DNA from 3 places in the Microbacterium sp. KHB019 genome. Region 2 is predicted to be linked to each of the others. Evidence: predicted binding sites of a transcription regulator. Region 2 holds the regulator's gene; each other region holds the start of a gene.
The links. Region 2 encodes LexA, which represses DNA repair genes until DNA is damaged. Its sites were predicted from a motif close to TCGAACANNTGTTCGA; they were not measured.
Positions count from the first base shown of each region.

Region 1: KHB019_RS08005 (HNH endonuclease signature motif containing protein) is a predicted target of LexA. The motif match lies at 3,019-3,034, and genes of this name have one in related genera.
Region 3: recA (recombinase RecA) is a predicted target of LexA. The motif match lies at 2,920-2,935, and genes of this name have one in related genera.

Region 1 is NZ_JBBDHF010000002.1:327,600-337,574, forward strand. Features, by position in the region: gene recQ (DNA helicase RecQ) at 1-1,515, opposite strand, end outside; gene KHB019_RS07995 (GNAT family N-acetyltransferase) at 1,583-1,906, shown strand; gene KHB019_RS08000 (pirin family protein) at 1,903-2,850, shown strand; gene KHB019_RS08005 (HNH endonuclease signature motif containing protein) at 3,045-4,631, shown strand; gene KHB019_RS08010 (S8 family peptidase) at 4,699-7,737, opposite strand; gene KHB019_RS08015 (YciI family protein) at 7,873-8,232, opposite strand; gene KHB019_RS08020 (sodium/solute symporter) at 8,266-9,723, opposite strand; gene KHB019_RS08025 (heavy metal transporter) at 9,720-9,975, opposite strand, start outside.
Region 2 is NZ_JBBDHF010000003.1:342,822-352,796, forward strand. Features, by position in the region: gene ftsX (permease-like cell division protein FtsX) at 1-672, shown strand, start outside; gene smpB (SsrA-binding protein SmpB) at 732-1,208, shown strand; gene KHB019_RS12945 (S9 family peptidase) at 1,230-3,113, opposite strand; gene lexA (transcriptional repressor LexA) at 3,229-3,915, opposite strand; gene KHB019_RS12955 (LysM peptidoglycan-binding domain-containing protein) at 4,179-4,541, shown strand; gene KHB019_RS12960 (histidinol-phosphate transaminase) at 4,555-5,649, shown strand; gene hisB (imidazoleglycerol-phosphate dehydratase HisB) at 5,646-6,269, shown strand; gene hisH (imidazole glycerol phosphate synthase subunit HisH) at 6,266-6,895, shown strand; gene priA (bifunctional 1-(5-phosphoribosyl)-5-((5-phosphoribosylamino)methylideneamino)imidazole-4-carboxamide isomerase/phosphoribosylanthranilate isomerase PriA) at 6,986-7,732, shown strand; gene KHB019_RS12980 (SseB family protein) at 7,716-8,534, shown strand; gene KHB019_RS12985 (DUF1844 domain-containing protein) at 8,536-8,922, opposite strand; gene infC (translation initiation factor IF-3) at 9,161-9,802, shown strand; gene rpmI (50S ribosomal protein L35) at 9,874-9,975, shown strand, end outside.
Region 3 is NZ_JBBDHF010000001.1:640,285-650,259, forward strand. Features, by position in the region: gene miaB (tRNA (N6-isopentenyl adenosine(37)-C2)-methylthiotransferase MiaB) at 1-936, opposite strand, end outside; gene KHB019_RS03200 (regulatory protein RecX) at 969-1,580, opposite strand; gene recA (recombinase RecA) at 1,667-2,722, opposite strand; gene KHB019_RS03210 (DUF3046 domain-containing protein) at 2,964-3,188, opposite strand; gene KHB019_RS03215 (helix-turn-helix domain-containing protein) at 3,213-3,521, opposite strand; gene KHB019_RS03220 (CinA family protein) at 3,666-4,148, opposite strand; gene pgsA (CDP-diacylglycerol--glycerol-3-phosphate 3-phosphatidyltransferase) at 4,145-4,723, opposite strand; gene KHB019_RS03230 (FtsK/SpoIIIE family DNA translocase) at 4,723-7,470, opposite strand; gene KHB019_RS03235 (ribonuclease J) at 7,557-9,233, opposite strand; gene dapA (4-hydroxy-tetrahydrodipicolinate synthase) at 9,312-9,975, opposite strand, start outside.

The DNA of each region.
Region 1 (9,975 bases), on a different contig from region 2:
GTCGATGAGGTGCCCGGCGCCGAAGGCCTGGTTGCGCTCGCGCTTGAGCCGGACGATCGTCGAGAGCAGCTTCTGCGCCGGGACGAGGCCGTCGAACGTCTCCGGCTTCTCGAGGCAGGTGTCGCAGTTGCCGCACGCGCCGGAATTCTGGCCGAAGTAGTTCAGCAGGTTCTGGCGGCGGCACTCGACTGTCTCGCACAGGGCGAGCATGGCGTCGAGATGCTGCCCCATCCGCATCTTGAACGTGCGATCGCCGGGGCTCTGATCGATCAGCCGGCGCTGCTGCACGACATCGCCGAGCCCGTACGCCATCCACGCCACTGACGGCTCGCCGTCACGGCCGGCGCGACCGGTCTCCTGGTAGTACCCCTCGACGGACTTCGGCAGGTCGATGTGGGCGACGAAGCGGACGTCCGGCTTGTCGATTCCCATGCCGAACGCGATCGTGGCGACCATGACGACGCCGTCCTCACGAAGGAACCGCGACTGGTTCGTCGCTCGCACCTCGGCGGGAAGGCCAGCGTGATACGGGAGCGCGTCGAAGCCCTGAGCGGCGAGATAGCTCGCGGTCTGCTCGACGGACTTGCGGCTGAGGGCGTAGACGATACCGGCTGCGCCCTCGGGCATCGAGCGGATGAAGGACACCAGCTGTTTGCGCGGATCGACCTTCGGCACGATCCGGTACTGGATGTTGGGGCGGTCGAAGCTCGCCACGAAGTGCTGGGCGTCGTCCAGGTTCAGACGCTCGGTGAGCTCCTTGTGCGTGGCGCGGGTCGCCGTGGCGGTCAGCGCCATGCGCGGCACCCCGGGGAACCGCTCGCCGAGGTCGCCGAGCGCGAGGTAGTCGGGGCGGAAGTCGTGGCCCCACTGCGACACGCAGTGCGCCTCGTCGATCGCGATGACGCTGAGGACACCGCGCTGCAGCAGGCGGGTGGTGGCCGGCGAAGACAACCGCTCCGGCGCGACGTAGATGAGGTCGAGTTCGCCGGCGAGATACGCGCGCTCGACTTCGGCGCGCTCGGAGGCCGCCTGCGTCGAGTTCAGGTACGCGGCGTTCACGCCGTTGGCGCGCAGGGCGTCGACCTGATCGTGCATCAGGGCGATGAGCGGGCTGATCACGAGCCCCGTGCCCTCTCTGACGAGCGCCGGCACCTGGTAGGTGATGCTCTTGCCGCCACCGGTCGGCATGAGGACGACGGCATCCCCGCCGCCGATCACCTGCTCGACGATCGCGGCCTGGTCACCGCGGAACGCGTCGTAGCCGAAGACCGTGTGCAGCGCCTCGGCGGCGGTCGCGTAGCGCGACGGCGTCGCTTCCTTCTGGGCGGATGCCGGCACGGCGGCCGCAACCGGAGTCGACGGGCCGTCGCCCCAGTCGAGGGGCGGTTCGTAGCCGGCGCCCTGCGGCTCCCAGTCCATGTCTTCGGGTGGTGGGGCGTCGTCCCACGGAGCATCCGGCCAGGGCAGATCCTCGTACGGGTCACGGGGTGACCGGCCATCGGGGTTCTGGGGCATCCCTCCAGCGTAACGACCCGCGCCGACACAGGCGGATCTAGGGTGGGGATAGAGCAAGGGAGCAGCCATGACCGACGAGCCCACTGTCACCCGCAACGCAGACAACTCGCGCTACGAGATCCACATCGGCGACGTACTCGCCGGGTTCGCCGAGTACAAGGAGCGTCCGGGCGAGATCCTGTTCGTGCACACCGAGCTCGATCCGGCGTTTCAGGGCAAGGGCCTGGCGCCGATCCTCGCCGCGCAGGCGCTGGCGGATGCCGTCAGCTCCGGTGCGACGATCGTCCCGTACTGCCCGTACATCGCCCGCTATCTGAAGCGCAACGAGGTCGAAGGCGCGACGATCCGCTGGCCCCAGCTTCCGGACGACCCGACCGCGGCGGCGGAATGATCGGCCGGCGCAGCATCCTGCTCGAACCGCGCGAGGTGCCCCTCGGCGGCGTCCGGGCGATGAACGTGCTGCGCACACTTCCCAACCGCGACATCCCGACCGTCGGTGCGTGGTGCTTCCTCGACCGGTTCGGGCCGGATGAGGTGCGCATGCGCGTCGAGCCGCATCCGCACATCGGCCTGCAGACGGTCACGTGGCCGCTGGTCGGCGAGCAGCGCCACCGCGACTCGGAGGAAAACGACGTCACGCTCAGGCGCGGCCAGCTGAACCTGATGACCGCCGGCGACGGCATCTCGCATTCGGAGTACTCGCTGGGCGACGGTCCGGCGCCGCTGGATGCCCTGCAGTTCTGGGTGGTGCTGCCCGAGTCGGCGCGGCACGGCGGGCCCGGGTTCGAGCAGCATACGTCGCTGCCTGCGGTGACTCTGCCGGCGGCTTCGGGAGAGGACGCCACCGCGACCGTCGTGCTCGGCGAGTTCGCCGGCGTGCGCTCGCCCGCGACGGTGTACACGCCGATCGTTGGCGCAGAGATCGCTCTCGCCGCCGGCAGTCGGGTCACTCTGCCGCTCGATGCGGCGTGGGAGCACGCCGTCGTCCTGGTCGACGGCGACGTGGCGGTCGCTGTGGACGCTGAAGACGACGAGCGGATGCTGTCGCACAACGACATGCTCTATCTCGGCGACTCCCGCACGTCCGTGACGGTGTCGAGCGAGGCCGGCGCGCTGATCTTCGTCCTCGGCGGGGAGCCGTTCGAGGAGGACCTCGTGATGTGGTGGAACTTCGCCGCCCGCACGCATGATGAGATCGCGCAGGCGCGCTCGGACTGGGAGACGCCGGATGCTTCGGCCGCACGATTCGGCCGCGTCGTGAATCACGGCGACGAGCGCATCCCAGCGCCCGAGTTGCCCCACGTGACCCTGAAGCCGCGGCGGCGGCATATCTGACGAGGTCGCTCGTTCTTCTGACTCAACGGAATGTCCACGCTGCATCTCGCTGCGGCAACGCGTCGGCGTTCAACTCACACAAGCCCAGCGCGACATCCGACCGAGGGCAGATTGCACGGAGACCAGGCCTTTTCGCGCCGAAACGATCACATTTTCCTCTTGTCAATCTCGTACGTATGTTCTAAACTGAGTACATGGCAACGCTCAGCCCGACTACTCAAGCAATCGAGGATTCCCTCGTGCTTCAGGGCGAGCTGCTCGACGAGTGGGTCGGCGTCGGCGCCCGGATCGGAGCGCTGGAAGCGGAGCGCGTAGAACTGCTGGCGCGACGCCTGGATCTGCTCGCGCAGGACCGGTTGGCCGGTGACGAGATGGCGTTCCGGTCGATGTGCGCCGAATACGCCGCGGCCGGGCATCTCTCCCCGTCGACGTTCGCCGCCCACATCACCGCAGCGTGGATGCTGGCGCGTACACTCCCCGCGACGTTCGAGGCCCTCCGCGCCGGAACGATCAGCAAGCGTCACGCCGATGTCATCGTGGCCGCAGCTCCGAAAGTGTCCGGGGATGCCGACGCCGACCGCATCCGGGCGGAGTACGAGGATCGGGTCGTCCCGTTCGCCGAGCGGGAGACCCCGGCCCGCACCCGGGCTGCAGCGCGCGAGGTCGCCGCAGCCGTCTTCCCCGAGGGCACCGTCGAGCAGCACCGGCGGGCCAGAGGCGACCGCGCCGTGGCCGTCAAGCCCGACGGCGAAGGGATGGCGGTGCTCATCGCGATCCTCCCCGAAGTCCTCGCCTACGCGATCCACGACCGGCTCACGACAATGGGCAACGAGGTCATCCAGTCACGCCCGAAGGGCCAGCGCCGCCCCCGACGCTCCACACTCGAGAAGATCCGCGCCGAACGCGAGACCGCGCTCGCGCAGCAGGAACCCTCCGGCCCTCCCCCGTCTGACGCCCTCGAAGACGAGCTCCTGCGCAGGTTGGAACGCGAGTTCGACGAGACCCCGCCGTGGGAGGACAGCGGTGACGCGGCCGCCACCGTCGCCGCGTCCATTCCGCCGACCCACATCGACGACGCCTACATCGACCGCTTCGACCAGTCCTGCCCGACCGGCGATGACGACGACATCACAGCTTTCTACGAGTCCACGCCGACGCACGACGGGTACGGCCCGCTCGAACACGACACCCGCACCCTCGATCAGCTGCGCGCCGACCTCCTCGCCGACATCCTTCTCACCACAACCCCCTCCAGCGTCACGGAGACGTCGCTCGAAGCGATCAAGGCAACCGTGCAAGTCACGATCCCCGCCTCAGCCCTCAGCAGCAGGGAGGACGCAAGCGACGACAGCCTCGCGCTCCTCGACGGCCACGGCCCCATGACCACAGACGCCGCCCGGATCCTCGCCGGCCACGCCACCAGTTGGGACCGCGTCTTCGTCGACCCCCGCGGCATGGTGGTGGAGACGGACAACTACGTCCCGACGGCGGGGATGAAACGATATCTGCGCGCCAGGGATCAGCACTGTCGCTTCCCCGGATGCCGCGCGCCCGTGCACCGCTGCCAGAACGACCACAACCACGACCACGCCAAAGGCGGACCGACAGCACTGGACAACCTCGCCCTGTTCTGCACCAGCCACCATCCGCTCAAGCATCCCGACGTGGATGATCGTGATCGATGGTCCGCGAAACAGCTCGATGGCGGCGTCATCCTCTGGACCAGTCCGCTCGGGCGCACGTACACGGACGAGCCTCCGCTGCGTGTGATGTTCGTCTGACTGCACCGTTCGCCTGAAGACACTGAGAGGGCGCCCCGCGCCGAAGCACGAGGCGCCCCCGTGACAGCTACTCCGCGTCCACCGAGACGATCGTCCGCACGTCGGAGTCGCCGTACTGCACGACACCGAGGTAGCGCGTACCCGCGGTGAGACCCGACCAGCTGAGGTCATAACTCGTCTGTTGACCCTGAACCGCAGCCAGCGGGTTCGGGGTCGCCGTGAACGCGCCCTCACTGGACGAACCGACGTTGGCGTAGGTCATGTCCCACGTCATCGGCGCACTCGTCGAGTACACGTTCGCGACGACGAGATACGTGCCCTGCGCCGGGGTCGGAACAGTGACCTGCTCGTCAGCGGATGCGGTCGCCGACTGCCACATCTCGTAGTACCGCAGATCATCCGGTGCGACCACGCGGTAGACGGTCAGGTCGAGGTCGCTGCCCTCGTCGTCAGACGAATCGAGATCGAAGCGCGACAGCGTCGTGCCCTCCGGCACGTCCACGATCCACGCGACGTCCTTGTTCGCATCGCCCGAGTTCTCATCGCCGGAGTGACCTGGCACCGGGTGGTCCGGATCGGCGAGCAGCGTGAACGGCGTCAGACCCGACAGGTTCAGCGGCAGTTCGCCGTCGACACCCGGAGTGACCTCGACCGTGGTCGAACCGTCGACGCCTGTTCCTGCGACCTCGGCCGGAGCATCCGCCGTCACCGGGAAGACCGCGATCGGCGAGCGCACCTCGCCGGCCTCACCGGTCCAGGTGAGCGAGCCGGTCGCCCACTGCTCGACCGGCGCCGACGCGTTGTCGAACGTGACCGTGTACGTGGCCGTCTCACCCGCTGCGCCGAACGACAGCGTCGACGGCTCGACCGTGACGTTCACCCCAGGCACATCAGCACTCGCGGTGTACGTGCCTGCAGCAGTGGACGTCACCGTACGGGTGACCGTCTGAGCGCTGGCCAGGGTGCCGATGGAGATCGATGCCTGGTTGAGATCGCTGCCGTCGATCGGCTCGACGCCGTCGAACTCCGCCAGCCCCTTGCCCTCGAGGAACGCCGCCCAGTCGGCCACGCCGTTGAGGTACAGCAGACCCGGCTCGAAGAACCTGGTCGGATCGACCTGACCTGCACCCTGCGCGAACGGGTCGGTGTTCTTCGACCCGTCTGCGTTCACGGTGTCGTACGCGGTGGTCATCATCGCGGACTTCACTTCAGCCGGCGACGCGGTCGGCCGCTCGCCGAGGTACAGCGCGCCGAGACCGGCGATGTGCGGTGACGCCATCGACGTGCCCGACAGGATGCCGAAGGTCGGCTTGTCCTTGCGAGCGTTGTTGGTCGCGGCGAGGATCGCCACGCCAGGAGCAGCGATGTCGGGCTTCATGACATCGCTGCCGTCGGCGTGCATGGGACCGCGGCTCGAGAAGCCCGCGATCTGCGGCACCGGCGTCGTCTCATCAGTCGTGTTCTCGCCGGTGAGCGTGATCGGTCGATCTGCTCCACCCTGCACATACGCGAGGACGGCCTCGCGGTACGCGGACGACAGGTGCACGGTCGGCACGACGTGGAAGTCGTTGTCGAGCGAATCGGCTTCGCCCGGCACGTTGACCAGCACCATGCCCGCACCGCCGGCATCCTTCACGACCTGCGACTTCTCCACACGCGCGTTGACGCCACGGTCGCAGACCACGATGTGCCCCGAGACTTTCGCGGGGTCGAGCGTTCCCGGCATGCAGAGTCGCGCGTCGACTGCACCTGCGGCCGCCGCGTCACCCGCATAGATCGACGGACCGGTGACGGTCTTGCCGAACGGAACCGAGACGGATGCTCCGGCCTGCGCGAACCCGTCGAAGCTGACGGTTCCCTCCCACGTCGGGATCGTGGATGCCGCAACCGTCGTGTACCAGGGCGACGCGTGGTCGGCGGTTACGGCATCCGGACCGGAGTTGCCAGCGCTGACGGACACGAACACACCGGCGGCCGCTGCGTTCAGGAACGCGATGTCGTCCGGTTGCAGAACCGATGTGGCTGCGCCTCCGCCGATCGAGTAGTTGATGACGTCAACCCCGTCGGCCACGGACTGGTCGATCGCCGCGATCAGGTCGCTCAGCGCGCAGATGTCATCCGTCGTCACCAGCGGGTCGGGCCCGACGTAGCAGGCCTTGTACGCGGAGATCCTGGCGGCCGGGGCCACACCGGAGATCGTCCCCAGCTTCACGCCCTCGACCTGCGCCTTGACTCCGAAGACTCCGGCGGCTGTGCTCGCGGTGTGCGACCCGTGGCCGTCGCCGTCGCGCGGCGAGAGGTAGTCGTACTGGAAATCGAAACCGGCCGCCGCGGCCCCCGTCGAGAAGTACTGTCCGCCCACGAGCTTGGTCGTGTAGTCGTGCTTGTCCCAGTCCTGACCGCCGACGATGGCGCTGCGGAACTGCGTGCCGTCCGACTTGTCGAAGTAGACGTAGGAGCCGTCGCTGTACGGCTCCCCCTTGCTCTTCCTCGGTTTCTTCTTCAGCTTGTCGCCGTCGAACGAGGGATGCTCGGGGGCGATCCCGGTGTCGATCACACCGACCACGACGCCCTCGCCGGCCTTCTTCACGCCGCCAGTTGCCTCCCACATGCCGCCCTTGCCGCGCTTGTCGTCGCCGTGCCCGAGGAAGTCGGTCGAGGACTGCGCATCGGGGTGCCGGATCTCGTCGGGGAACACCCCGAGCACGTCCTTCGACGATCGCAGCGCGTCGACCTGATCGCCGCTGAGGTCGGCGCTGAAGCCGTTGAGCGTCACCTGGTAGGTGACGTCCGGCGTCACGCCCTCGGCCTGAGCGAGCTTGCGCTGCTCGTTCTCCAGGTGCGCGACGTACTTCTGCGAGTCGGCGGAGTGCGCGTCGAGCGGCTTGCCCGGATTCGGCTTGGTGCGCCGAAGGCCCTTCGTGTCGCCCTCGTAGGTGGCCAGCGGATCGGCCTTCATGACGACGATGTAGTGGCCGGGCGTTCCCTCGACGGGTGCGGGGTGCGTCACCTCCTCGACGCCTGCGTAGCCTGCGGTTGCCGAAGTCCCGATGACGAGTGCGGCGAGTGTGACGCCCACTGTCAACCGGAGGGGTGATCGACCCATGTATCTGCTCCGATGATCCTGCACGGCCTCGTTGCCGCGCCGTCGCTCAACCTAACGCCGGAGCGCACAGGGGCACCATTGGCCGTTCCGCCAGAGGCGATCCGACCTATGGCCGGTCGGCCCGCTCCGGATCGATCAGTTCGTGCGGGACGGATCGACGAAGCCGCCGCTGTGCACCAGGCGCACTTCGACGCCACCAGCTCCGCGAATCGCCGGGTTGGTGCCGGCGATGGCGAGCGCGGCATCCCAGCCGTCCGCTTCGATGATGTAGACACCCGCGACGACCTGAGGGCTGTCGACGAACGTCCCCTCCGCGACCCCGTCGGCCCTGATCGAGCGGGCCAGGTCTCGAGGCGTGAAAGCCCAAGCGGCGGTCATCACGCCGGCGGCGGAGAGCTCATCGCCGTGTCCGTTGGGCTCGGCCAGATCCTCGTCCGTGGCGTCCAGCGCGTGGGCGGAGTCGTCGGAGTAGATCAGGACTGCGTACTGCGGCATCGGAGCATCCATTCGGTCGATCGGGATCAGAGCCTATACCCGCTCCGGAGTGTGCAGCCGGGCGAGATAGCGGTCGACGCGCGTCGGCGTGCCGCGGGTGTCGAGCAGCGAGACGCCGATCGTCGTGGCGGTCGCGAGCGGGATCGTCCACGCCGCCGGCTGGGCGAGGAACGGAGCCGCGAGACCCACCCCGTCGACGGCCGCGTACACGATCAACGACAGCGTGCAGGCGACCCCGCCGGTCACCATCCCGGCGACCGCCCCTCGGGCCGTGAGCCCTGCCCACCACACCCCGAGCAGGACGACGGGAGAGAGCATGGATGCCGCGAACACGAACACCATGCCGACGCTCGAGCCGAGCCCGGCGGGCGTCGTGAGCAGCGCGACAGCGAGCGGCACCGCCGCGCACAGCACAGCGGAGAGGCGGAAAGAGCGCACCGATCCGGAGAAGACGTCCTGGCTGACGACGCCTGCCAGCGACACGATGAGCCCGGCCGACGTGGCCAGGAACGCGGCGAACGCACCGGAGACGACCAGCGCAGTGAGCAGTTCGCCGAACAGCCCGGGGAACACGCGCGACGGCAGCACCAGCGCCGCAGTGTCGGCGACCGCGGGGTCGGCGAGGTCGGGCGCGACGATGCGCGAGACCAGGCCCATCCCGCTCGATACCGCGTAGAAGGCGCTCACCATGACGATCACGAGCACCGTCGTCTGCCGGGCGGAGACGCCGGTCGGGCTGGTGTAGAACCGCACGAGCACGTGCGGCAGCCCCATGGTCCCGAGCAGCAGCGCGAGCATGAGCGACACCGTTTCGTACAGTCCGAAGCCGGCGGGCCCCGCCTCGGCGGGGAAGATCGTCACAGGGTCGATGTCGTGCGGCCCGCCGGTGAGTGCGAACACGATGCAGACGAGCGGTACGAGCAGCGCGAACAGCTTCAGCCAGTACTGGAACGCCTGCACGTAGGTGATCGCCCGCATGCCTCCGGCGGCGACCGACCCGGCGACGAGAACGGCGATCGCGACCTCGCCGACCCACGGCGGGAACCCGGCGACGACGGTCAGCGTGAGGCCGGCGCCGTGCAGTTGCGGCACGATGTACAGCCAGCCGATCACGAGCACCGCCAGACTCGTGATCCGCCGCGCACGCACCGACTCCAGTCGCGCCTCGATGAAGTCGGGGATCGTGTACGCGCCGCTGCGCCGGAGCGGCGCCGCCACGAACACGAGCACGAGCAGATAGCCCGCGGCGTATCCGATCGGGAACCAGAACCCTCGAGCGCCCTCGAGCAGCACGAGCCCGGAGAGACCGAGGAACGTGCCGGCCGACAGGTACTCGCCGCTGATCGCCGACGCGTTCCACACCGGACGCACGGTGCGGGAGGCCACGAAGAAGTCGCCGGTGGTGCGTGAGACCCGCAGTCCGTAGACGCCGATGAGAAGCGTCGCGACGATCACGAGCGCGATGCCGACCAGATCGAAGACCGGGTTCATCCGCGCTCCTCGAGGGCTCGGTACCGGCGCTCGTTGCGGGCCGCCCCGCGCACGTAGAGCAGCGCGAAGCCCACGATCACCGGGTAGAACGCGAACGCATGCAGGATCCACGACAGTGGAAGCCCGGCGATCACGACCTGGTCGATCTCGGGGATCAGTGAGATCACCAGGGTCAGCGTCGCGGCGATCACGATGAATCCGGCGACGGTGCCGAGCGCGAGCCGGAGCTGACTGCGACGCAGGGCGCGCGCG
Region 2 (9,975 bases):
GTCGAACAGGTGCGCGCCGAGCTCGCAGGCCCCGCGTTGAACTCGTTGATCGCGGATGTCCGCTTCGAGACGAAGGCCGAGGCATACGCGAAGCTCGTCGACCAGCTCGGTGACGAGCAGGCGAGCGTGCTCACCGAGGACCAGATGTTCGACAGCTTCTGGGTGACGCTCAAGGACCCAGGTCAGTCGCAGGTGATCGTCGAGGCCTTCAGCGGAGTGAACGGCGTCGAGGAGGTCCTGGATCAACTCCAATACCTCGAACCTCTCTTCTCCGCGCTCACGGTGGCGACGTACATAGCCGTCGGCATCGCCGCGCTCATGCTGATCGCCGCGGTCCTGCTCATCGCGACGACCATTCGACTTTCGGCATATGCCCGGCGCAAGGAGATCGGGATCATGCGCCTCGTCGGCGCCTCCAACCGCTTCATCCAGACGCCGTTCATCCTCGAGGGCGTTTTCGCCGCCTTCCTGGGCTCCGTCCTCGCGAGCGGTGCGGTGATCGCGGGAATGCACTTCGGAGTCGAGGGCTACCTGAAGGGGCGCGTGCCGTTCATCACCACCTGGGTGAGCATGCAGGACGCACTCATCGTCGTGCCGATCCTGATCGCGATCGGAGTGATCCTGGCTGCACTCTCCGCCGGCTTCGCGATTCGTCGCTGGCTTCGTACGTAGCATCCGCTCTGTTGTAGGGTGGAGGGCTGGCCGTACGACAGGATGCACAGGAGAGAATCATGCCCAGGGAACGCGGGGAGAAGGTCATCGCGACCAATCGCCGAGCCCGTCACGACTTCAACATCGAGAAGTCGTACGAGGCGGGGCTGGTGCTCACCGGTACCGAGGTGAAGTCGTTGCGCCAGGGGCGCGCGAACCTCTCGGACGGGTACGCGTTCATCAAGGCGGGCGAGATCTTCCTCGACTCCGTGCACATTCCGGAATACTCGCAGGGACACTGGACGAACCACTCGGCCAAGCGCGTGCGCAAGCTACTGATGCACCGCGAAGAGATCCAGAAGCTCGAGCACGCCGTCTCGGCCGGCGGGTACACGATCGTGCCGCTGAAGCTCTACTTCCTCGACGGCCGCGCGAAGGTCGAGATCGCCCTGGCGAAGGGCAAGCGCGAGTTCGACAAGCGCCAGACGCTTCGTGAGCGTCAGGACACCCGTGAGGCAGAGCGCGCCATGCGGCTGCGCAACCGCATGGGGGAGTAGCACTCCTCAGCGGGCGAGAGTTCAGGCCTCGAACCCGAACGCCTGCCCCAGGAACGCGAGCTCTCGCTCGAGAGCGTCGACGATCGTCTCCGCTCGCCGGAAGCCGTGGCCCTCACCCGGGTACAGCACGTACTCGTGCGGGATGCCGCGTGCGGCCAACGCGTCGCGGATGGCCTGCGACTGAGACGGCGGGACGACGCGGTCGTCCTCACCCTGCAGCAGCAGGACGGGCACATCGATGCGGTCCGCATGCGTGAGCGGCGATCGATCGATGTACACGTCCTCGGCATCGGGGAGCGCACCGACGAGCCCGTCGATGTAGTGCTTCTCGAAGTCGTGCGAGTCCTGGGCCAGCATCCGCAGATCCGCCACGCCGTAGCGGCTGATGCCGGCGGCGAAGACTCCGCCTCGCACCAGGGCCGACAGCACGGTCCAGCCTCCGGCGGAGCTGCCGCGGATCGCGATGCGAGCCGGATCCGCCCGGCCGGATGCCGCGAGATCACGGGCAGCAGCGAGCACATCGTCGACATCGACGATGCCCCACTGGTGGTCGAGGCGCTCGCGATAGTCGCGCCCGTAGCCGGTCGAGCCGCCGTAGTTCACATCGAGCACGCCGATGCCGCGACTCGTGTAATACGCGATGGCGGCGGACGCCGCACCTGCGACGTGCGCAGTCGGGCCGCCGTGCACGAACACGATGTATGGCGGCAACTCCTCGGATGGTGCGGATGACGTGGGATTCGCCGGCGCGTAGTCGAAAGCGTGCACCGGCCCGTGGGCGCCGTCGATCGTGAGCTGACCGGCCGGGGGCATCCACGCCTCATCCGTCGCTGCGCCTCCGCGGATGCGGGCGACCTGACCAGAATCCGCGTCGACGCACCACAACCCGGCGTTCACGGTCGCGCCTCCACCCGAGAGCAGCACGCGCGCGCCGGAGACGTCGTCGACGCTGACGTGCGCAGTGGCCGGAACCTCCAGGGGGCGGACGGAGCCGTCGGGGTCGATCACGACGACCTCGTCGGACCCGTTCGTCCGCACCGTGACGATCCGACCGTCGGGGAGCGGCTGATACCACCGGTTGCCGAGCACCCAGAGGCCGTAGCCGGTATCGGCGTCAGCGGGCGCGATCGGCTCCGGCTCCGACGCGCGGAGACCGTCGAGCTTCAGCCGGTGCAGAGCCCAGCGCCCCCCTGGGTCGTCGGCGTAGAGCAGCTCGGTGTCGCTCGCCCATTCCGGTTGCAGGGCCGCTCGCGTGCGCACGTTCGCGAATGCGTCGTCCCCTGACGAGACTCGCAACCACGCCGCCTGCCACGGCATACGGCGTCCGGACCATTCCACCCAGGCGATCCTGGTGCCGTCCGGCGACAGTGCGGGATGCGCGAAGAACGCGGTGCCCTGGATGTGGACGCGGATGGCGGTCTCGTCCGCAGCCGCCGACCCGTCTGTCGGGATCTCGACGATCCCGCGCAGGTGCGGTGTCGCGGTCGCATCCTCACGGACCGCGAGAAGACGACCGTTCTGGAGACGGAGACCGCCGTGGCTCGGGCCTGCGCCGCCCTGGGCGGCGGGTGTGAGCGGCGCGGGCTCTGCGCCCCGTGGCATTCGGTACACCCGCTGGTCCTTCGCATCGACGAAGAACAGCGTGCCGTCGGCATCCGCCGTCCACGCGCCGCCACCGTACTCGTGCACGCGAGACCGGGCGCTCCACGGGGCGGGCAGCAGTGCGTCACCGGTCGAGCTGCGCACGGTGACACGGCCACCATCGGCAGGAATCGATTCGCCCCACCAGATCTCGTCGCCGACGAAGCGGGCGCCGTCGATGCGCGGCGCGGACGAGGCGATGCTCGTCGCCGTGAACGGGGACGACCAGGTCCCGTAGGGTGACGTCGCGTGCGGCTGGGGCATGTCTCGAGCCTATTCGGGACCTCGGACGTCCGCGCCCGGCAGCCGACAACGCAGAAACCGCCCTTCCCGAGAGCGGGAGAGGGCGGTTTCCGCGCTATCGATGGATGCCGCGACGTCAGACCGCGCGGAGCACGGCCACGACCTTGCCGAGCACGACGGCGTCGTCGCCGAGGATGGGCTCGAATGATGTGTTGCGGGGGAGCAGCCACGTGTGGCCGTCGCGCTGCCGGAACGTCTTGACCGTCGCCTCGCCGTCGAGCATCGCAGCGACGATCTCACCGTTCTCCGCCGTGTTCTGCGTGCGGACGACGACCCAGTCGCCGTCGCAGATCGCTGCATCGATCATCGATTCGCCCGAGACCTTGAGCATGAACAGATCGCCCTTGCCCACGAGTTGGCGGGGAAGCGGGAAGATCTCCTCCACCTGCTGCTCCGCCGTGATGGGGACGCCGGCGGCGATCTGCCCAACCAGCGGAACCATCGCCGCGTCCCCGACGGGCGTGCTGGAGTCGGCAGGGTTCTCCCCGCTGGTGCCCGGCAGGTCGATGAGCACCTCCATCGCGCGCGTCTTGCCGGGGTCGCGACGCAGATAGCCGCTGAGCTCGAGCTGCCCGAGCTGGTGGGTGACGCTGGAGAGCGACTTGAGCCCGACCGCGTCGCCGATCTCACGCATGCTCGGCGGATAGCCGTGCTTCGCGATCGACGTCTGGATCACCTCGAGGATGGCCATCTGCTTGGCGCTGAGATTCTTGCGCCGACGAGTGCGAGGCGCCTCGGCGTCGGTGGCGGAGTTGTCGCTCATGGTGGCTCCTTCGTGCGCGATTCCGGGGCTGCTCTTCGAATGTCGGTGGCCCGTGGTGGGGTGTCGTTATCGAAACCGTATCCGAGAAACAGCCGTAATCGGAAGATCTGTTCGAGCGTGTCGGCAGGTGCTGGGATCCGATTTCGAAGAAGTCTTGACAGATGTTCGAATTCGAAGATAAATTCGGAACGTAGCTTCGCATCCATCGCTCCCGGCCGAGCGGTGAATGCGAACGCTACGCCAAAGAGGCAGAGGAGAGTCCCATGAGCACCATCAGCATCGCCGCCCCGTCCATCCGTCCCGCACGCACTGCAACGCGGCTCCGGTTGACGACGCGCGGTCGTCGGGTGCTGGTCGCTCTGGCGGCACTCCCGCTGGCAGTCGGCATCGGCTTCGCTGCGATCAGCGGCGGCTCGGCGATCGCCTCGGGCGAAGCGACCGTGACCGCCAGCTTCGAGACCGTGACGGTGATGCCGGGCGACACGCTCTGGTCGATCGCGGAGTCCGTGGCTCCGTACGCGGACCCGCGTAAGGTGATCAGCGGCATTGAGAGCCTCAACATGCTGGGCGGGCAGTCTCTGCAGGTGGGCCAGGAGCTCGCGATCCCCGCCGAGTACGCCGACTGATCCCACCGTTAGCATGGGAAGGGTGACTGCTTCCCTCGGTGACTTGCCCCTCCGCGACGATCTTCGCGGCCTCACTCCGTACGGCGCTCCTCAGGCTCCACTGCCTGTCGCCCTCAACGTCAATGAGAACACCCACCCCGTACCCGACGAGGTCGCAAGCGACATCCTGGATGACATCGCGGTGGCTCTACGCGAGGTGAACCGCTACCCGGACCGGGAGTTCACGACGCTGCGCGAGGCCTTTGCCGAGTACCTCGGCCACAACCTCGCCCCCGAGCAGATCTGGGCCGGCAACGGTTCGAATGAGGTGCTGCAGCACATCATGCAAGCCTTCGGCGGACCGAACCGCACGGTCTTCGGGTTCGCGCCGACGTACTCCATGTACCCCCTGATCGCGCAGGGCACCGGTGCTCAGTGGGTGGCGGGCCAGCGTGAAGCCGACTACACGATCACGCCGGATGAGGCGGCCGCCCAGGTTCGGCAGGCCGCCCCCGACATCGTCATGCTCTGCTCGCCGAACAACCCGACGGGAACGCCACTCGACCTCGATGTGGTCGAGGCCGTCTACGAGGCGACGAGCGGCATCGTCGTGGTGGACGAGGCGTACCAGGAGTTCGCGCCCCGGGATGCCGTTTCCGCACTCACACTGCTCGAAGGGCGCCCGCGTCTGGCCGTATCGCGGACCATGAGCAAGGCGTTCGCTTTCGCGGGAGCGCGGGTGGGCTACCTCGCGGCCGACCCGGCCTTCATCGACGCTCTGCGACTCGTCCGGCTTCCGTACCACCTCAGTGCACTGACGCAGGCTGCCGCAGTGGCGGCGTTGCGAAATGCTGACATCATGCTCGGCATGGTGGATGAGATCGTCGAGCAGCGCGATCGCATCACCGCGACCCTCGAGGCACTCGACTATCAGCCGCACGAGTCCTGGTCGAACTTCGTCCTCTTCGGTGGTGTGCCCGACCCGCGCGCGACGTTCGAAGCGCTCTACGAGCGCGGAGTGCTGGTCCGCGACGTGGGCATCCCCAACCACCTGCGCGTGACGGCCGGGACCGAGGCCGAGACCACGGCGTTCCTCGACGCGCTGGCGTCGATAGACTCGGGCTCATGAGCGCTTCCCGAACTGCCGAGGCTTCCCGCACCGCGCAGCGAACCCGCAGCACGTCCGAGTCGACCGTCGAACTCGAACTGAACCTCGACGGCACGGGGCAGAGCCGCATCGACACGTCGGTGCCGTTCTTCGACCACATGCTCACGGCGTTCGCGAAGCACTCGCTCACCGACCTCACCGTCCGAGCATCCGGCGACACGCACATCGACGCTCACCACACGGTGGAAGACGTCTCGATCGTGCTCGGCCAGGCGATCCTCGAGGCGCTCGGAGACAAGTCGGGCATCTCGCGATACGGAGATGCGCTCGTCCCGCTCGACGAGGCGCTCGCTCAGGCGGTCGTCGACATCAGCGGCCGCCCCTACCTCGTGCACACCGGCGAGCCCGAAGGATTCGAGCACCACCTCATCGGCGGACATTTCACCGGTTCTCTGGTGCGCCACGCGTTCGAGGCGATCTCCTTCAACGCCGGACTCACCGTGCACGTCCGCGTGCTCGGCGGTCGCGATCCGCACCACATCGCCGAAGCGGAGTTCAAGGCGTTCGCCCGTGCGTTCCGTCAGGCGAAGTCGCTCGATCCGCTCGTCGACGGGATCCCGTCGACGAAGGGCGCACTGTGACTCGCACCGTCGTCGTATACGACTACGGCTCCGGCAACGTCCACTCCGCCGTCAAGGCGCTGGCCGCGGCCGGCGCGGACGCGAGACTCACCGGTGACCGCGCGGAGGCGCTTGAGGCTGACGGGCTGTTCGTCCCCGGTGTCGGCGCGTTCGCCGCCGTTCGGGCGGCTCTGCTCGCGCAGGGCGGCGACGAGATCATCGACCGGCGTCTGGCCGGAGGGCGCCCGGTGCTCGGCGTGTGCGTCGGTATGCAGGTGCTCTTCGAGCACGGCGTCGAACGCGGCCAGAACGTCGATGGCCTCGGCGAATGGCCGGGCACCGTCACCGAACTCAACGCGCCCGTCCTGCCGCACATGGGCTGGAACACGGTGACGCCGGATGAGGGCAGCGTCCTGTTCCGCGGCATCGAGGAGGAGCGCTTCTACTTCGTGCACTCCTTCGCAGCGCAGAAGTGGGAGCTCGACGTCATCGCGCCGTTCCCGGAGCCCAAGCTCACCTGGACGACCTACGGCGAGCCCTTCCTCGCAGCCGTCGAGAACGGGCCGCTCTCGGCGACGCAGTTCCACCCCGAGAAGTCCGGCGACGCCGGCATCCGGCTGCTCCGGAACTGGGTCGACAGCCTCTGATGACGTCGACGTTTTGAACCCTGCATCGAGCCGGGCTACTCTCGGATCTCGTGCTCGCCTTTCGGCGCACTTCACCCACCCGAGGATGACATGAACGACTTCGCGTCCACCCCCAAGCTCACCCTTCTTCCGGCTGTCGACGTCGCCGGTGGCAAGGCGGTTCGTCTGACGCAGGGCGAGGCCGGGTCGGAGACCAGCTACGGCGACCCGCTCGACGCGGCTCGTGAATGGGTCGACCAGGGGGCGGAGTGGATCCACCTCGTCGACCTCGACGCGGCGTTCGGGCGCGGAAGCAACACGGCGATCCTGCGCAAGGTCATCAAGCAGCACCGCGACGTCAACATCGAGCTCTCCGGCGGCATCCGTGACGACGCCAGCCTTGAGGCCGCGCTCGAGAGCGGCGCAGCGCGGATCAATCTCGGCACGGCCGCGCTCGAGAACCCCGAATGGGCGTCCGACGTCATCAGTCGCTACGGCGAGGCCGTCGCCGTCGGTCTCGACGTGCGCGGCACGACCCTCGCCGCGCGCGGCTGGACGAAGGAGGGCGGCGACCTGTGGGAGGTGCTCGCACGGCTCGAGGACGCCGGCTGCAGCCGGTACGTCGTGACCGACGTCACCAAGGACGGCACGCTGCGCGGCCCGAACATCGACCTGCTGCGCGAGATCACCTCTCGTACGCCGAAGCCCGTCGTGGCGTCGGGAGGCATCTCGAGCCTCGACGACATCGCGGCGCTTCGCGAACTCGTACCGCTTGGCGTCGAAGGCGCGATCGTCGGCAAGGCTCTCTACGCCGGCGCGTTCACGCTGGCAGAGGCACTGGATGTCGCCGGCGACTGACGACGCCTGCGGTCACGGTCACGGCGACGGAGACTCCGCGTCGACCGTCGGGGCCGGCGATTCGGCCGGTGTCCCGTGGGAGGGGCGCAGCTTCGAGTCCAACCCGCACTCCGCTGACGACGGCTCGGCAGACCCGGCCCTGCTCGACGCATTGCTCCGCTTCCGCGCGGGTGAGGGCTCGCAGGTCGAGGTCGTCGACGCCTTCCGTTCTGCTCGAGTCCTGATACCCCTCATCGCCGAGAAGGGGGAGGAGGGCGTCGCGCCCAGCGGTCTTGCCGTCGACAAGACCCAGGAGCTGTCCATCGTCACCGTCGCCGCCCCTGATGGGCGCAAGGTCCAGCCGGTGTTCTCATCGGTGACGGCGATGCAGACCTGGGATGCCGCAGCACGCCCGATCCCGGTCGAGGCTGTGCGTGCGGCCCTGGCGGCGTCGTCGGAGGACACCGATCTGATCGTGCTCGATCCGACCGCGGAGACCGAGTTCGTCATCCGGCGCCCCGCCGTATGGGCGATCGCGCAGGGGCACGCCTGGGAGCCGAGCTTCCTCTCACCGGAGGTCTTCACCGCACTGCAGGAGAGCATCGCGCACGAGCTCGCCGTGATCGACATCGCCGTCGCGCCCGGTGACCCGGACGCGCGACTGCGCGGCCCGGAGCTCGTCGTGATCCTCGACCTCGTCGACGGTCTCGAACGAGACGTGCTGGATGCCGTCCTCGCCCGGCTGGCTCAGCGGTGGTCGGCGGATGACCGCATCGCGGTGCTCGCGGATTCCCTCACGGTCAAGCTCCGCCGCGCTGCCTGAGTCAGTTGACCGGCCCGGTCCACTTCTCGCCGGGGCCCTTGCCGATCGGGTCGGGGATCGCGGATGCTTCGCGGAAGGCCAGCTGCAGCGACCGCAGTCCGTCCCGGAGCGATCGGGCGTGCATGTCGCTGATCTCGGGGGCGCCGGCTGTGATGAGACCCGCCAGCGCGTTGATCAGCTTTCGGGCCTCGTCGAGGTCGAGCTGAGAGTCGGGGTCGTCGGCGAGGCCGAGCTTCACCGCGGCCGCGCTCATCAGATGGACCGCTGCGGTGGTGATCACTTCGACGGCGGGGACATCCGCGATGTCGCGCGTGGCGGCCGACGCGGCCTCCTCCTGCTGCTGCCAGCGCTCGTTGCGCTCGTCGTGACCGTGGTCGTGGGCCGGAATCGTCACTTCGCCTTGCCTTCTGTTAGACTGTGCCGGGCTCCGGAGCGTAATGCTTCGGATCGAAAGAGGATTCACTTCCCACCCGCGCTTGCCGTTCAAGGCTACCGGGTCTTGCACTCCGCCGGTTCACGCCGGTAGATCGGATCGTGTCCGATGTTCAGGGTGCGAAGCCGGCGTCTGAATGTCGGCGGGTGGGGCAGTAACTCCTTTTTCGCAGTGCGTCGCAGAGAGCGCCGCGTTGGCTGAATCCCCATCGTCTAAGGAGTTCCGCATCAGCGATCCCCGTACCAATGAGCGCATCCGCGTCCCCGAGGTCCGCCTCGTCGGCCCCGCGGGTGAGCAGATCGGCGTCGTCGCCATCCAGGTCGCGCTCCGACTCGCGCAGGAAGCCGACCTCGATCTCGTCGAGGTCGCCCCGAACTCGAAGCCGCCCGTGGTCAAGATCATGGACTACGGCAAGTTCAAGTACGAGGCTGCCCAGAAGGCGAAGGAAGCTCGCCGCAATCAGGCGAACACGATCCTCAAGGAAGTGCGCTTCCGTCTGAAGATCGAGGCTCACGACTACACGACGAAGCTCAAGCGCGCCGAGGGCTTCCTCAAGGCCGGCGACAAGGTCAAGGCCATGATCCTGTTCCGCGGTCGTGAGCAGTCGCGTCCCGAGCAGGGCGTTCGTCTGCTGCGCAAGTTCGCCGAGGACGTCGCGGAGCTCGGAACCGTCGAGTCGAACCCGACCATCGACGGTCGCAACATGGTCATGGTCGTGGCTCCGCTGAAGAACAAGTCCGAGGCCAAGGCAGAGCAGAACGCTGCCCGCGCCGCGAACAAGCAGGCGGCTCGCGACTCGAAGGTCGAAGAGACCGAGACCGCCGAAGCGGAGTGATCCGCTCCCATTACTCCCGCACTGCGGGTTGACAACGTCGCCTGAGAAGGCGCCACACGAAGGAAGAGAAGATGCCGAAGCAGAAGACCCACTCGGGTGCCAAGAAGCGCTTCAAGATCACCGGCAGCGGCAAGCTGAAGAAGCAGCAGGCCGGCATGCGCCACAACCTCGAG
Region 3 (9,975 bases), on a different contig from region 2:
CACGCGGTCGAGGATCCCGAGGAACTTCTCGCTGCGATACGAGCGTCGCATCGCTTTGAGAATGCGGTCGCTGCCGGACTGCAGCGGCATGTGCAACTGGGGCATCACGGACGGCGTCTCGGCCATGGCCTCGATGACGTCGTCGGTGAACGCCGCGGGGTGAGGGCTCGTGAACCGGATGCGCTCGAGCCCATCGATCTGTCCAGCGGCTCGCAGCAGTTTGCTGAAGGCCTGACGATCGCCGAACTCGACGCCATAGGAGTTGACGTTCTGCCCGAGCAGGGTGACCTCGATGGCTCCGTCATCGACGAGGAGGCGGATCTCGTTCAGGATGTCGCCCGGCCGGCGGTCCTTCTCTTTGCCTCGCAGGCTCGGAACGATGCAGAACGTGCAGGTGTTGTTGCAGCCGACGGAGATCGAGACCCAGCCGCTGTGGGCGGAGTCGCGCTTGGTCGGAAGCGTCGAGGGGAAGACCTCGAGAGACTCGAGGATCTCGAGCTCGGCGTCGCCGTTGTGCTTGGCCCGCTCGAGGAGAGCCGGCAGCGAGCCCATGTTGTGCGTTCCGAAGACCACGTCGACCCAGGGCGCCTTGTCGAGCACGGCGTCCTTGTCCATCTGGGCCAGGCACCCGCCGACCGCGATCTGCATGCCGTCCTTGCGACGCTTGACCGACGCGAGGTGGCCGAGCGTCCCATAGAGCTTGCCGGCTGCATTGTCACGTACAGCGCAGGTGTTGATGATGACGACGTCGGCCTCTGTGCCGGCATCCGCGCGCAGATACCCGGCGCTCTCGAGAGACCCGGAAAGACGCTCCGAGTCGTGCACGTTCATCTGGCATCCGAAGGTGCGCACCTCGTACGTTCGCCGGCGGCCGTCGGCGTCGACGGCTGCAGAGGATGCCGAGATGATCGTCGGTTCGCTGCGGGGAATAGTCATGGTGCTCTCATTCTACGAGCGGATGCTGACGATCAATCCGAGTCGACGAATCGCACTCCGGAGGGGCGAGCGCCCAGTGATGCTTCGGTCAACGCCGTGCGCGCGGCTGACATCGCCACCGAGCCTCCGTAGCCGCGACGGGCGAGCTGCCCCATGAGTCGACGCAGTGCCGTGTCGAAGTCGAGGCGGGAGAGGGACCGCGCTTTCGTCCGCGCGAACTCGAGGGCCCGGTCGGCGTCATCATCCGGGAGGTCGCCGAGCGCAGTATCGATGACATCGCGTGCGATACCGCGCTGCGCCAGGGCTCGGGATAGCGCCACTCGCCCCTGTCCCTTGCGCTCGACACCGGAGATCACCAGATGCTCCGCCAGGAGCGCATCGTCGAGGTACCCGCGTTCGCAGAACCGGTCGATGATGTCGTCGACGGCCGCGGCGCTGAGGTCGTGGCCCCGGAGCACGCCTCTGGCCTCGGAGATCGACAGCGAGCGCGCGCGAAGCTTGCGAACCAGTGCCTCTTCTGCCTTCTGCGCTGTCTGGTCGGGAACGCGCTCCCCCGACCAGACAGCCGGTGCATGCTGCTCATGAATGACAGAGCGCTTCGCCGGGGTCTGGGTCGGCTCCTCGATCGCATCGGTGGCAGGCAATGCGGAAGCCCGAACGACACGGTCGCCGAAGAGGGGAATGACGGGGGCGAGGCGGTCCACGCCCCCGTCATCGTGATCCTGAGTCATCAGGCCGGGCGACGCTGAGCCAGCTCGTCAGCAGCCGGTGCGGCCTCGGCCGCCGCGGCACCGCCGATGCCGAGCTTCTGCTTGATCTGCGTCTCGATCGTCAGCGCGATGTCGGGGTTCGCGATCAGGAAGTTGCGGGCGTTCTCCTTGCCCTGTCCGAGCTGATCGCCGTCGTAGGTGTACCAGGAGCCGGACTTCTTCACGATGCTGTGCTCGACGCCGAAATCGATCAGGCTGCCCTCGCGTGAGATGCCGACACCGTAGAGGATGTCGAACTCGGCCTGCTTGAAGGGCGGGGCCATCTTGTTCTTGACGACCTTGACGCGCGTGCGGTTTCCGACCGCGTCGGTGCCGTCCTTGAGGGTCTCGATACGACGGATGTCCATACGGACCGACGCGTAGAACTTCAGCGCCTTTCCACCGGCGGTGGTCTCGGGGGAGCCGAAGAACACGCCGATCTTCTCGCGCAACTGGTTGATGAAGATCATGGTCGTGTTGGTCTGGTTCAGGCCACCGGTGAGCTTGCGCAGCGCCTGCGACATGAGGCGCGCCTGCAGACCCACGTGCGAGTCGCCCATCTCGCCCTCGATCTCGGCGCGCGGCACGAGGGCCGCGACGGAGTCGATGACGATGAGGTCGATGGCGCCGGATCGAACCAGCATGTCGGCGATCTCGAGCGCCTGCTCACCCGTGTCCGGCTGAGACACCAGCAGCGCGTCGATGTCGACACCGAGCTTCTTGGCGTACTCGGGGTCGAGCGCGTGCTCGGCGTCGATGAAGGCCGCGATACCGCCGGCGCGCTGTGCGTTGGCGATCGCGTGCAGGGTCAGCGTCGTCTTACCCGACGACTCAGGGCCGTAGATCTCCACGATTCGTCCACGCGGAAGACCGCCGACGCCGAGGGCGACGTCGAGGGCGATGGAGCCTGTCGGGATGACGGCGACAGGCGCGCGCTCATCACTGCCCAGTCGCATGACCGAGCCCTTTCCGAACTGCCGATCGATCTGGGCGAGAGCTGATTCCAGAGACTTCTCGCGGTCTGCGGTGGTTGGCATGACGTGCTCCTCATGTGTTCGCGTGGTGCCGCCTGTAGGCTGTCGCGGCCGCCCCGGCTGGGGCGCACTCTCCGACAAGGCGTATGGCTTTTCGGCCTGTGATCACCGTAAGAGGCACCTCCGACATCGCGTCGGAAACTCCACGAACAGTGGATGACAGCACGTCCAAACCACTTGTGCAGAACGATACGCGCACTTCGAACACATCTTCGACGACACGCCGATCCGGCCGCGCGTCGGCTCAGCGGCGGCGCGGCTCCAGCCGTCCGACACCGTAGCGGCGCTCGGCGGGGACGTCGGTCTCCGCACAGAGCGCCAACCAGATGTCGCGCGGGGGAACACCGGCATCGAGGGCCTCAGCGGCGGTCCGGTTCCCCACCGCGCCGAGCACCAGGTCGTTCATGATCGCGACGGCACGCGCACCGAACTCATCTTCGACCGCACGAAGAAACTCGCTTCGTCGCATCCGCTCTCAGAATCCGTCGTCGCGTCAGTGCAGCGACAGCTCGGGCTCGACCGACGCCACGAGGTCGTCGGGAACCACATCGGGGAAGACCTGGATGCCCTCGAGCACCGAGATGCGGTCGCCCACTTCACGCATGATCATGGAGATGGGAACGTCGAGCGCTTCTGCGACGGAGGCGAGGATCTCGCTGGATGCTTCCTTCTGGCCGCGTTCGACTTCGCTGAGGTATCCGAGCGCGACCGAGGCCTTGCTCGCGACCTGCCGAAGCGTGCGACCCTTCTGCAGGCGGAAGTCCCTCAGCACATCGCCGATTTCCTGCCGTACAAGAATCATCGGAACCTCCTCTCCATTCGCGTCACCGGAGTCTCCTCCGAGCGGATCGCCAGTCTAACGCGACTCCCTGCTGAAAACGCTACCGTTTCACGCTGTGGTTTCGTTGAGAACGACACATGTGTGAGAACGCGAACCTCCGGTCGGCTATTCCCCGAGCGTCGCCAGTGCCATTGCGATCGCTGCGCCAACCGACTCGGCACGGATGGCTGCCCGATCGCCGGCGAAACGGAACTCCTCGGTGCGCACGCCGTCAGACGTCGCGACGGCGATGTGGACGGTACCGACCGGCTGTCCGTCCGGCGAGTCCGGTCCGGCGATACCGGTGGTCGAGATGCCCATGTCCGCCGGGCGACCATCCACCTGAACGGCTGTCCGCACGCCGATCGCCATCTGCGCGGCGACTTCGGCGCGCACAGGTCCGTACTCGTCCAGGAAGGCAGCATCCACGCCCAGCAGAGACGCCTTCACCGGCGTCGCGTAGGCGACCACTCCGCCCAGCAGCGTAGCGGAGGCGCCCGGTACGGAGACGATCTCAGCCGTGAGCGCTCCGCCGCTGAGGGACTCGGCCACTCCGAGCGTCCAACCACGCGCGGTCAGCGCCGCGATCAGCCGTGCGGCCTCGCTCATGCTCGGTCTGCGCGAGATCCGCGCACCTGCGAGATGACGTAGTCGACGCCGCTTGCGACGGTGAGCACGAGGGTGGCGTACATCAGCACGATGCCGATGCCGGTCCACCAGTCCATGCCGATCCACTGATGCAGCGGCAGGAGCCACCAACCGAGCGCGACACCCTGGAATGCGGTCTTGAGCTTGCCCATCCACGCCGCAGCCACGATGTGATTGCCGGCGACGATGAAGCGGTGCACCGTGATGCCCCACTCGCGGATGAGGATGACGATGACGACCCACCAGGGCCACTCCGCGAGGATGGCGAGTCCGACGAATCCGGCACCGGTGAGCAGCTTGTCAGCGATCGGGTCCCAGAGCTTGCCGAAGTCGCTGACGATGTCGTACCTGCGCGCAAGGTATCCGTCGACCCAGTCGGTCGAGATCGCCAGCACGAACAGGGCGCCGGCGACCCAGCGGATGACCACGTCCTCGGCCCCGTACGTGCCGCCGAGCAGGAGAAGCACGAAGAAGACGACGGCGAGCGGGATGCGGGCGATCGTGATCGCGTTCGGCAACTGCCGTGGGATGGCCATCAATCGCGACCCGTCAGACCCCAGGCGTCTTCATCGCCCTGGTCCTCGTCGACTACGGGCTTCCCGTCGAACTGCGCCTCGATCGGATCGCGCCCGTAGTCGACGGACTCGGCAGCCGGGGCCGCAGCAGCGGCAGCAGGGGCAGCGGGCGCGGCAGAAGCCGGGGCATCCTGCCCGCGGAGCTTCGCCATCACCGCAGGCAGCTGCTCGGCGGTCACGAGCACGTCGCGCGCCTTCGACCCCTCGGACGGCCCGACGATCTCGCGGGATTCGAGCAGGTCCATCAGGCGGCCCGCCTTCGCGAAGCCGACGCGGAGCTTGCGCTGCAGCATCGACGTCGAGCCGAACTGCGACGACACGACGAGCTCGGCCGCGGCGAGCAGCACCTCGAGGTCGTCGCCGATGTCTTCGTCGACCTCTTTCTTCTTCGCCGGATCCATCGCCTCTTGAACGTCAGCGCGGTACTCGGGTCGCGCCTGGGCCGTCACGTGCTTGACGACGGCGTCGATCTCGCTCTCCTCGACCCAGGCGCCCTGCAGCCGGAACGGCTTTGACGATCCCATCGGCGAGAACAGGGCATCGCCCTGGCCGATGAGCTTGTCGGCACCTGGCGCGTCGAGGATGACCCGGCTGTCCGTGACGCTCGTCACGGCGAATGCCAGGCGGGAGGGCACGTTGGCCTTGATGAGACCGGTGACGACGTCGACGCTCGGACGCTGCGTCGCGAGGACCAGGTGGATACCGGACGCGCGGGCGAGCTGCGTGATGCGCACGATCGAGTCCTCGACGTCGCGCGGGGCGACCATCATGAGGTCGGCGAGCTCGTCGACCACGACGAGCAGATACGGGTACGGCTTGAGCACGCGTTCACTGCCGACCGGCACCTCGACCTCACCGGCGCGGACGGCCTTGTTGAAGTCATCGATGTGACGGAATCCGAACGACGCGAGGTCGTCGTACCGCATGTCCATCTCCTTCACCACCCACTGCAGAGCCTCTGCGGCCTTCTTCGGATTGGTGATGATGGGCGTGATCAGGTGGGGCACACCCGCGTAGCTGGTGAGCTCCACGCGCTTGGGGTCGATCAGGACCATGCGCACGTCAGCCGGGCGCGCGCGCATCAGCAGGCTCGTGATCATCGAGTTCACGAAGCTCGACTTACCCGATCCCGTGGACCCTGCCACCAGCAGGTGCGGCATCTTGGCGAGGTTCGCCACGACGAAGTTGCCGCCGACGTCCTTGCCGACGCCGACTGTGAGCGGATGAGCGCTCTTCTGCGCGGCTGCGGAGCGGATCACGTCGCCGAGGGCGACGGTCTCGCGGTCGGTGTTCGGGATCTCGATGCCGATCGCGCTCTTGCCGGGGATCGGCGAGAGGATGCGCACGTCGTTGGATGCCACGGCATAGGCGATGTTGTTGCTGAGCTGAGTGATCTTCTCGACCTTGACGCCGTGGCCGACCTCGACCTCGTACTGCGTCACCGTCGGGCCGCGCGAGAAGCCGGTCACCTTGGCGTCGACCTTGAACTGGGTCAGCACGCTCGTGATCTGCTCGACGATCCTGTCGTTCGCCTCGGAGCGTGCGACGGACGGGGGGCCCTCGCTCAGTACGCCGGGCGACGGGAGGACGTACGGAGTGCTGGGCGCCTGCAGACCCCGGTCGCCGGGGCCCTCTGTGCCGAAACCGGAGAGGCCTGGGAGCTCCGGCTGTTCGCCGGTGTCACCGGAGTCGTCGAGCAGCGCGGTGCTGCCGTGCTTGCCGAGGCCAGCCATGACGCCCTCGACGTCGGTGAGCACTTCGGTAGCGGCATCCGAAGCGTCGGCCAGGATCACGGCCTGGTCGTAGGCGTTGTTGTCGTACGGCTCGTCCGTCGGCGTGAGCAGCTCGGTCAGATCCTGCGAGCCGATCCCTTCGTCCGGGTCCTCTTCGCGACCGCTCTTGTTACGACGCCACCACGGCAGGGACTCGTCCTCGGCGATCTCGACGAGGTCACCCGAATCGCCATCGGCGCTGCCGCTCTCCGCTCTCTCCGGGCGCTCGGCGCCGAACATCCAGGCGTACAGATCGCCGAGACGCGCGCCGATCTTGTTCGGCGGAGTCTTGGTGATGATCAGGATGCTGAGCAGCGCCAGCAGCCCCAGAACGATATAGGCGACAATGTCGGTCAGATACGACAGCGGCTCGCCCAGCATCCAGCCGAACAGTCCTCCTGCGGCGCTGAGCGCCGGCATGCCCTGCTTGGGCTCCGGCTGTCCGCCGGCCACGTGGCAGATGCCGGCGATCGAGATGACGAACAGGCCGAAGCCGATGCCGATGCGACCGTTGTCGTGGACGGAAGACGGATGCCGGAACAGCCACCCTGCGAGGATCAGCAGCATCACCGGCATGAGGAACGCGGTGCGGCCGATCAGCCCGCCGACGGTGTACGCGCTGATGTTCTGCGCGATCTCGTTGCCGATGAAGAACCACTCGTCGACCGCGCCGAGGCAGGCCAGGATCACCAGCAGGAACGGGAACCCGTCACGACGCTGGTCCTTCTCGAGAGCCTCGGGGCCGAACGCCCGGAACAGCCCGCCGACGCCGTGCGCGAGTCCGGTCCATGCGCGCACGATGAGCGCGGGCTTGTCGTCCTCGTCGATGTACTTCTTCGGAGCAGCCGGGATCTTCTTCGTCGGAGCCGTCTGCCCCTTGGCGCGCGCCTGAGTCTTCTCCGACGCGCGCGAGGTCTTCGTGGTGCTCCTGGCCATACCCACAGACTACGTTCGGGTGCCGACACAGCCGCGTAATGACGCGGCTTTCCAGACGATCCGGCAGCCCGAACGAACCGTGACGATCAGGCTTCGATGACGAGAGGGACGATCATCGGACGACGGCGCAGCTTCTGGTTGACCCAGCGTCCGATCGTGCGACGGACGACCTGCGAGAGCGCGTGCGTGTCGCGGACGCCGTTGCCGGACGCCTCCTTGAGCGCTGCGACGATCTTCGGCACGACGTCCTCGAACACCGCATCGTCCTCGGCGATCCCTCGGGCGTGGATCTCAGGGCCCGTGATGATGCGCCCGGTGGCGGCATCCACCACGACGATGATCGAGACGAAGCCCTCCTCGCCCAGGATCCGGCGGTCCTTGAGGTCGGCGTCCGTGATCTCGCCGACCGTGGAGCCGTCGACGTACACGAAGCCGATGTCGTACTGGCCGGCGACGCGCGCGTCACCGGCCTTGAGGTCGATGATCGTGCCGTTCGACGCGAGGAACGTGTTCTCGACCGGGATCCCTGTCTCCTGGGCGAGCTTGGCGTTCGCCATCAGGTGCCGGTACTCGCCGTGCACGGGGAGCACGTTCTTCGGCTTGAGGATGTTGTAGCAGTAGATCAGCTCGCCGGCGGCGGCGTGACCGGAGACGTGCACACGGGCGTTGGCCTTGTGCACGACGTTCGCACCGAGCTTGGTGAGGCCGTCGATCACGCGGTACACCGCGTTCTCGTTGCCGGGGATGAGGCTCGAGGCGAGGATGACGGTGTCCCCCTCCCCCGGCTCGATCGCGTGATCCAGGTTCGCCATGCGACTGAGCACGGCCATCGGCTCGCCCTGGGATCCCGTCGACATGTAGACGATCTTGTCGTCTGGCAGGTCCTTGGCCTTCTTGTAGTCGATGAGCACGTTCTCCGGCACCTTCAGGTAGCCGAGGTCTGCGGCGATGCCCATGTTGCGGACCATGCTGCGGCCGAGCAGTGCGACGCGGCGGCCGTTCGCGTGAGCGGCGTCGAGCACCTGCTGCACGCGATGAACGTGGCTCGAGAAGCTCGCGACGATCACTCGCCGCTGCGCCTTGGCGATCACCTGATCGAGCACCGGCCCGATCGAGCGCTCCGTCGGCGTGAAGCCAGGGACATCGGCGTTGGTGGAGTCGACGAGGAACAGGTCGACGCCCTCTTCACCGAGACGCGAGAAGGCGCGCAGGTCGGTGATGCGACCGTCCAGCGGCAGCTGGTCCATCTTGAAGTCGCCTGTTGCGAGGACGAGGCCGGCCGGAGTGCGGATCGCGACGGCGAGGGCGTCCGGAATCGAGTGGTTCACCGCGACGAACTCGAGGTCGAACGGTCCGACCTTCTCGTGCTGCCCCTCCTTCACCGTGAGGGTGAAGGGCTTGATCCGATGCTCCTTGAGCTTCGCCTCGACGAGAGCCAGCGTCAGACCCGAGCCGATCAGCGGGATGTCGCTCTTCAGGCGGAGCAGGTACGGGACCGCGCCGATGTGGTCCTCGTGACCGTGCGTGAGCACGACGCCGACGATGTCGTCGAGGCGGTCCTTGATCGGCTCGAAGTCCGGCAGGATCAGGTCGACACCTGGCTGGTGATCCTCGGGGAACAGCACTCCGCAGTCCACGATGAGGATCTTGCCGTCGAACTCGAAGGTCGTCATGTTGCGGCCGACCTCGCCGAGCCCGCCGAGCGGGATGATGCGGAGCGTTCCCTCCGCGAGCTGTTCAGGGGCGGCGATGGGCATGGACATTCATGTCTCCTCAGTCGAGCACCTGCGGTGCTCGTGTTGCTGTGGGCGCCTTCTGCGCCCGTCGCCTTCACGTATGTGTCAGCGGGTGGTGCCGTGCACCTTCGGAAGCGCGCCGCCGGCGGCCGCATTGCGGTCGGGGCGGAAGTTCGAGAAATCAGCGCCGGTCACATCCTTGACGAGAGCCAGCTCGTCCTCGATGAGAGCGGCCTCCCACTCCTCCGGCCCCACCAGGGGCAGGCGGACGCGGGGGCTGGAGATGCGGCCGAGGCCGTGCAGGATGTACTTCGCCGAAACAGTGCCGGGCACGTGGGTCATCGTGGCCCGCACCAGCGGCTCCAGGCGCTTGTGCTCGGCCGTCGCGGTTGCGAGGTCGCCGCGGTTCACGGCATCCATGATCGTGCGATACGGCGCCGCGGTGATGTTCGCGGTCACGCCGATGAGACCGGACGCGCCGATCGCCAGGTGCGGGAGCACATTGGCGTCGTCACCGGAGAAGTACATCAAGTCGGTCTGGTTCAGCACTCGGCTGACCTCGCTGAAGTCGCCCTTGGCGTCCTTCACGGCGAGGATGTTGGGATGCTTGGCCAGGCGCAGGATCGTCTCGTACTTGATCGGGACGCCCGTTCGGCCTGGGATGTCGTAGAGGATGACCGGCAGATCGGTGGCATCGGCGACGAGTCGGAAGTGCGTGAGGATGCCGGCCTGCGTGGGCTTGTTGTAGTAAGGCGTGACGATCATGATG